DNA from 2 places in the Massilia paldalensis genome. Region 1 is predicted to be linked to the other one. Evidence: riboswitches for the same ligand, from Rfam matches in the RefSeq annotation. Region 1 holds a riboswitch; the other holds the start of a gene.
The links. A riboswitch is a leader RNA that binds a small molecule or an ion and turns the genes downstream of it on or off. The one in region 1 is predicted to bind cobalamin.
Positions count from the first base shown of each region.

Region 1 (3,852 bases):
AATCAGGGCAAAACGCAGGGAACGCATAGTTATCCTTCTAGGGTGAGTTGATCGAACGACCGGAGATTACCACTTTTTCGCGGCCCAGCCTTAGCCGGGGCTTATTTTTGCATTTGCTTACCGAAGTAACCAACATTCGGGGTCAGAGCACATTTCTGGCCAAATTCGGGGTCAGAGCACATTTTTGGACAATAGTTCTGTGGCCACTTTCGTATCGCCGTTCGATTCCTGATATGCCATCAGCGGACGGGCAGCCAACCAAGTCGCAAGATGCAACCTTTAGCTTAAAGTGCTCTGACCCCGAATTTTCCCGATATTGTGCTCTGACCCCGAATTAGGGGTTAGAAGTCGTAGCGCGCCGACAGTTTCAGCTGGCGGCCGTCGCTCGGGTAGATGCCGGAGCGGCAGCCGAAGGCGTTGCTGAAGTAGTGGCGGTCGGCCAGGTTCAGCCCCGCCGCCGCCAGTTCCCAGGCGCCCAGCTTGATCGCGTAGCGCGCGTCGACGGTGGCGTAGGACGGGATGCGTGCGGCGCAGGCGTTGGTGAAGTCGCTGCCGTAGCGCTGGCTGTCGACCCACTGCACGCCGGCATCGGCCGACTGGCCATTGCCCGGCACCCAGGAAACGCGTGCCGTCAGCACGTTCTTCGGCACCAGCACCAGCTCGCGGCCCGCGTTCGGACCGTCGGTGAACTTGGCGACCACGTGCTGCAGGTGGGCGCTGGCGCGCCAGTCGCGGGCGATGGCGGCCTCGGCGTCGATCTCGACGCCTTCGCGGCGGGTCGGGTCGAGGTTGGTGTTGGCGCCCCAGCCGCCCAGCAGCGTCGGGTCGTAGAAGATCTCGTTGTTCAGCTTGTGGCGGAAGGCGCGCGCCGTCAGCTTGCGCCGGGCGTCGCCCAGGGTCGCGCCGAATTCCAGGTCGTGCGAGGTCTGCGCCTCGAGGATGTCGGCGCTGTCGCGGTAGCCGTTCTCGTCGACGTTGGCCACGCGGTAGCTCTGCCCCGCCTTGACATACAGTTCCAGCAGCGGCTGCACGCGGTAGCTGGCCTGCGCTTCCCAGGCGTTCTGCGACTGCGAGCGGTCTTCCGCCGCCGCGCCCGCCAGCACGTCGGCGTAGTCCTTGTCGAAGGTCTCGTGGCGCGCGCCGATGGCGATGCGGCCGTCGTGGGCCGGGTCGAAGCGCAGCTCGTTGCGGAAGTACACGGCCTTCGAGGTCTGGCTCGCGTCCGCGCTGGAGAAGTCGGATGTCGTCTCGCGCTTCCAGCGGATCGCGTCGACGCCGACCACCAGCTCGTCGAGCATGCCGCCGACGGCGCCGACCCAGCGCGCGCGCGGCGAGAACTGGTCCTGGCGGCCGTCGTAGGCGCTGATCGAGGTGTAGTCGGTGAGGTAGTTGGAACGCACCCTGCGCTCGCGATGCGACAGTTCGGCGGCCAGGTCGACGTTGCCGATGCGGTATTCGCCGAAGGCGCTGACGCGGTCGGTGTCGAGCGAGCCGAAGTCCTTCTGCGTCAGCGACTGACGCGGATTGTCGTCGAACTGTTCCAGCGTCAGCGAGCCCGGCAGGCGCGAATCCTGGCGCGCGCTTTCCACGCGCAGGCCGGCGCGGCCGCCGTCGAAGCGGGTCTGCACGCCCAGCGAGAACGTGGTCTGGTCGAAGTCGCTGTTGTCGCGGTAGTTATTGCTGCCCTGGCGCGCGATGCTCAGGTCGGCGCCGACGGGGCCGGTGACGGCCGACAGCGAGGCGCGTACGTCGTGCTCGCGGAACTGCCCGGCCTCGGCGAACACGGAACCGTGCAAGCCCTGCTCGCGCGCGCGGCGCGTATGGATCTGGATCACGCCGCCGGTGGCGCCTTCGCCGTACAGCACGCTGCCGCCGCCGCGCACGATCTCGATGCGTTCGACGGTGTCGATGGGAATCGTCGACAGCACGGTATTGGCGAGTTCGTTCTCGTTCAGGCGCACGCCGTCGACCATGATCACCATGTTCTGCGCGCTGTTGGTGCCGAAGCCGCGCAGGTCGAGCGCGAAGTCGGGCGAGGAATCCAGGCTCTGGCGGCCGAACACGCCGCCGATCTTGCGGATGGCGGCATTGACGTCGTTGACGCCGGCGCGGCGGATGTCGTCCTGGGTGATGACGGTGGCGCCGATCGGCTGGAGCTGGTCGACGCTCGGGAAGCGGGCGCCCGTGATGACGACGGTGGACGGATCGGACTGGGCCATGGCGGAGGCGCCCAGCAGGGCGGACAGGGCGAAGGCGCAGGCCAGCGCGAGCGGCTTGACGGCCGGCGCGCTACCGGAGGAGGCAGCTTGGTTCATTGAGTATTGTTCGAATTCGGTCGTTTGCACCGGCGCGCGTCCCCGCACGCCGGCAAGCATGGAAGCGGCGGCGCACGGCCGGCTTCCCCCTCGTCTGGCCGGTATCCGGGCTGGCAAGACGGACCGCCCCGCCTTCCCGTGCGCGCGGCGCGGTGGCTGTCGGGGTGGCTTGTCGCGGCATGGGGCCATGCGGCGATGCTTGCTTACCGTTGCGGGGGCAGCACAGGTTGGCGCGTCGCCGGGGGCGGACGCGCTCCATGTTTCCCGTTTAACTTGCGCGAGACGCGCGGGAGCACCAGAACCGGCGAATTATACCTGCCCATTCGCCGTCCTCCCATGCATTCCAGCCAGGGTTTCGCGCATTCCATCGCAAAAACCGCCTGTTCGCCCGGCAACTCCTCTATAGTCGTCACAACAACATGATACGAAGGGGTTCTTGCATGCGTTTGCGTTTCAACCCGACGCCCGGAGGCTGGCTGCGCGCCGGCGCCATCGGCGTATTGCTGGCAGCGGGCGCCGTGGGCGTCACCATCGCCGCCAACCACCTGGCCGCGCCCGCGACACCATCGGCCGCGTCCGCCGCCGTTCCCGCGGCGCCGGCCCCGTCCGCCGACGGCATCGCGCTGGCCGCACCGGACGCCGCCGCCGTGCGTGTGGCGAGCAGCCCGGATGCCTGGGGCGGGATCCGCACGGGCACGGAAGCGACGCTGTCCGACCGCGTCGTCCACTACGACATCGACGCCACCCTCGACCCGGACAAGCACACGGTGACAGGCCGCCAGAAGCTCACCTGGCGCAACCGGAGCCAGGTGGCCGTGAAAAGCGTTTACCTGCACCTGTACATGAATGCCTTCGAAGGCAGCGGCAGCACCTTCTTCACCGAGAAGCTGCAGCGCGACGCCGCGTTCCGCTCCGGCGTCGACATCAAGGAAGGCGAATGGGGCCACATCGCGCTGCAATCGGTGGCCCAGGCCGGCGCCAGGGTGCCCTGGACCTTCGTCCACCCGGACAACGGCCCCGCCACCGACCACACCGTCGTGCGCTTCGACCTGCCCGCCGCCGTGGCGCCGGGCGCGTCCACGACGCTGGACATCGACTTCCTAACCAAGCTGCCGCGCGTGATGGCGCGCACCGGCTACTTCGGCAGTTTCCACCTGGTGGGCCAGTGGTTCCCGAAGATCGGCGTGCTGGAACTGCCGGGCGAACGGGGCGCCACCGCGCCGCGCTGGAACGTCCACGAGTTCCACCTGAATTCCGAGTTCTACGCCGACTTCGGCAGCTACGACGTGCGCATCACGGCGCCCAAGGCCTATACCGTCGGCGCCACCGGCGAACGCCAGGGCGCGCCGGTGGAAAAGAACGGCATGCTGACCCATCGCTACGTGCAGGGCGACGTCCATGACTTCGCCTGGACGGCCGACAAGCGCACCGCGAAACCGCTGGTCGACACCTGGACCGGTCCGGGCAGCCCGCCCGTGACCATCACCGTGCTCTATCCGCCCGAATACGAGGCGAGCGCGAAACCGGCGCTGAAGGC
Region 1 is NZ_JBJCIU010000002.1:577,810-581,661, reverse strand. It holds gene ACI1V7_RS12345 (thiol:disulfide interchange protein DsbA/DsbL) at 1-27, opposite strand, end outside; gene ACI1V7_RS12340 (TonB-dependent receptor family protein) at 342-2,315, opposite strand; cobalamin riboswitch at 2,395-2,630, opposite strand; gene ACI1V7_RS12335 (M1 family metallopeptidase) at 2,756-3,852, shown strand, end outside.

Region 2 (3,852 bases), on a different contig from region 1:
CGTCCCCGAAGGACACGACCGTGCCCCTGCATGAAGGCGTCGACAGCGGCGACATCATGCCGGGATCCGACGAAGATTTCCTGATCCGTAAAAACAAGTGAGACGCCAATGACCACCGCTAACAACAACCTGCTCGACATCATGCGTTCGGCCGTCGTGATCCCCGTGATCGCGATCGACGATCCGGACCACGCCGTCCCCCTGGCCAAGGCGCTCGTCGCCGGCGGCATCCGCGTGCTCGAAGTGACGCTGCGCACGAAGCACGGCCTGGACGCGATCCGCGCGATGGCCCAGGTCGAAGGCGCGATCGTCGGCGTCGGCACCCTGACCCAGCCGGAAGAATTCGCCGCGGCGCGCGATGCGGGCGCCGTGTTCGGCGTCTCGCCGGGTCTGACGCCGGCGCTGATCGACGCCGCGAAAAAGAGCGGCCTGCCGCTGCTGCCGGGCTGCATGACCCCGTCCGAGGTGATGGTGGCGCGCGAAGCCGGCTTCAAGCAACTGAAGCTGTTCCCGGCCGTGCCGGCGGGTGGCGTGGGCATGCTCAAGGCGATCGCCGGCCCGCTGCCGGACGTGACCTTCTGCCCGACCGGCGGCATCTCGCAGGAGACGGCGCCGCAGTTCCTGGCGCTGAAGAACGTGGCCTGCGTGGGCGGCTCCTGGCTGACCCCGGCGGACGCGATGAAGACCGGCGACTGGGACCTGATCACCGACCTGGCCAGGTCGGCCGCCAGCCTGCGCGCTGCCTGAGGAAGTCGACAGCCCATGCGGCGCCTCGCGCGGCCGATGACCGCGAACGAGATCGGGATGGCGTCGCTGCTGTTCGGCGACGCCATCGACTATGGACGCGTGCGCGTCCATAACCGCCGCTACCTGCCGCTGGTCCAGCCGCGCAACTGCGCGATGACGCCCAACGGCAGCATCTATTTCCACCACTCCTGCTTCCTGCCCGACTACACGGCGGGCGACCCACCCACCATCCACTGGTTCATGCACGAGATGGTGCACGTGTGGCAGCACCAGCTGGGCTATCCCGTCAAGCTGCGCGGCGCCATCCGCATCGGCCTGTCGTACGGCTACGAGCTGCGGCCGGGCGCGCAGCTGTCGGACTACAATATGGAAGCCCAGGGCGACCTGCTGGCCGATTACTTCGCCCTGAAGCACATGCACCGCCCGCGCGTGATGCGCCAGCGCCGCCACGCGAGCCAGTTGCCGCTGTACGAGCAAGTCCTTTCGCGCTTCCTGGCCGATCCGTCGGACCGCGAGAACCTGCCGCGCGGGATGTCGCGCAAACTCATCCGCATTCCTGCCTGAGTCCGGGCCCGGACGGTCCGGGAGGACCCCGGCGTCGGATGATTGTCGGCATCGCAACTGCACCCTTATAATCGCCCCGTTTGGTGCCCGCGCGCTTTTCATGCGCGCAGTTAAACGGGAAACACATGGCTTGCCGGCGCCGCCGCCAGGCCAGGGTGTGCTGCCCCCGCAACGGTAAGCAAGCGTCGTCTCGCGACGACAGGCCGGCTCGATGACCACTGTGCGTTCGCATGGGAAGGTGAGCCGGTCCGCCTTGCCAGCCCGGATACCGGCCAGACGGGTGGTGCGTGCGTCGGCAGACGCGCGCGCTTTTCAATCGTGCCCACGGGGAGGTGGGCGGGATTGCGCTTCATTCATCCATCATGAAAAACACAATGATCCTCGCGATCGCGGGGGCGTCGTGCGCCATCGCGCATGCGCAAACCCAGGCCGGCAGCCAGACTGCGGAATCGACCGGACCCACTGGATTCACCAGCGCCGTCCACGTGCTGGGCCACTACGACAATGGCGTCGGCACGTCCGACGCCGCCAGCGAAGGCACCGTCACGGCGTCGCTGATCGCCAACCGTCCGGCCCTGCGTCCGGGCGAGATCCTCGAGTTCGTCCCCGGCGTCATCGTCACCCAGCATAGCGGCGACGGCAAGGCGAACCAGTACTTCCTGCGCGGCTTCAACCTGGACCACGGCACCGACTTCGCCACCTTCGTCGACGGCATGCCCGTCAATATGCGCACGCATGCGCACGGCCAGGGCTACACGGACCTGAACTTCCTGATCCCGGAACTCGTCGGCCGCGTCCATTACCGCAAGGGCCCGTACTACGCCGACGAAGGCGACTTCGCCTCGGCGGGCGCCGCGCACCTGGGGCTCGTCGACAAGCTCGATGCCGGCATCGCGGCGTTGACCGTGGGCGCGCACGACTTCCGTCGCGCCGTCGTCGCCGACTCGGCGGCCGCGGCGGGCGGCAACCTGCTGTATGCGCTGGAGCTGGCGCACAACGACGGCCCGTGGCAGGCGCCGGAAGCCTTCCACAAATCGTCGGCCCTGCTGCGCTACAGCACCACCATCGGCATCGACCGCTTCAGCGTCACGGCGATGGGCTACAAGGGCGGCTGGCATGCGACGAGCCAGGTGCCGCTGCGCGCCGTGCAGGACGGCGCCATCGATGCCTTCGGCGCCGTCGACCCGAGCGACGGCGGCCGCACGGCGCGCTACAGCCTGTCCACGGAATGGCGCCGCCGCACGCAGGACACGCTGACCGAGGCGCATGCCTATGCGCTGCGCTCCGACCTGGCGCTGTACAACGACTTCACCTACTTCCTCGACGACCCCGTGAACGGCGACCAGTTCCTGCAGACGGAACGGCGCAAGACGGCGGGCTTCGACGTTGCCCACACGTGGTTCGGCCAGCTCGCGGGCCGGCCCATGAACAATGCATTGGGCGTGCAGGGCCGCTTCGACCGCATCGCGCCGCTCGGCCTGTATGCGACGAGCGGGCAGCGCCTGCTGGACACGATCGCCGAATCGCGCGTGTCGGAATCGAGCGGCGCTGCCTGGTTCCAGAACACCGTGCAATGGACGCCATGGCTACGCTCCATCGCCGGCCTGCGCTACGACCGCTACCGTTTCGACGTCGCCAGCTCGATCGCGGACAACGCGGGCCGCGCTGACGACCACGTCGCCTCGCCCAAGCTGTCGCTCGTGTTCGGACCATGGGACAGGACAGAATTCTTCGCCAACTACGGCGAGGGCTTCCACAGCAACGACGCGCGCGGCACGACGGCGCGCCTGTCGCCGCGCGAACGGGTGCCGGTCGATCCGGTGACGCCGCTGGTCAAGACGCGCGGCGCCGAGATCGGCGCGCGCAGCGAGATCGTGCCGGGCCTGCAAAGCTCGGCGGCGCTGTGGACGCTGCGCTCGGCGTCCGAGCTCGTGTTCTCGGGCGATGCGGGCGACACGGCGCCCAGCCGCGCCAGCAAGCGTTCCGGCATCGAGTGGAACAACCATGTCGTGGCCAACCGCTGGCTGCTCCTGGACCTCGACCTGGCCTGGTCGCGCGCCCGCTACACCCAGTTCGATCCGGCCGGCGACCGCGTCCCCGGCTCGGTCGAGAAGGTGGCGTCGTTCGGCGCCACCGTCAACGACGTCGGGCCGTGGTCTGGCGCCTTCCAGATGCGCTACTTCGGACCGCGTCCCCTGGTCGAGGACGACAGCGTGCGCTCGGCCACGACGGCGATCGCCTACCTGCGCGTGGGCTACCGCGTCGACCGCCGCTGGCAACTGACGGCCGACGTGTTCAACCTGTTCGACCGCCAGGCCAGCGACGTCGACTACTACTACACGTCGCGCCTGCCGGGCGAGCCGGCGCAAGGCGTGGACGGCATCCACACGCACCCGGTGGAGCCGCGCACCGTGCGCCTGACGCTGCGCGCCAGCTTCTGAAGCAGCCGGGGCGGCGCCGGAGCTTGTGACCCGGCACCGTCCTGCACCGATCGCGGAGAGCCGTTATGCTCATGGCATTTCCCATTGCTTCGAGAGGACA
Region 2 is NZ_JBJCIU010000001.1:257,192-261,043, forward strand. It holds gene edd (phosphogluconate dehydratase) at 1-101, shown strand, start outside; gene eda (bifunctional 4-hydroxy-2-oxoglutarate aldolase/2-dehydro-3-deoxy-phosphogluconate aldolase) at 109-747, shown strand; gene ACI1V7_RS01180 (Rhs element Vgr protein) at 763-1,311, shown strand; cobalamin riboswitch at 1,376-1,602, shown strand; gene ACI1V7_RS01185 (TonB-dependent receptor) at 1,686-3,752, shown strand.
Region 2: another riboswitch for cobalamin. It lies ahead of ACI1V7_RS01185 (TonB-dependent receptor); the one in region 1 lies ahead of ACI1V7_RS12340 (TonB-dependent receptor family protein).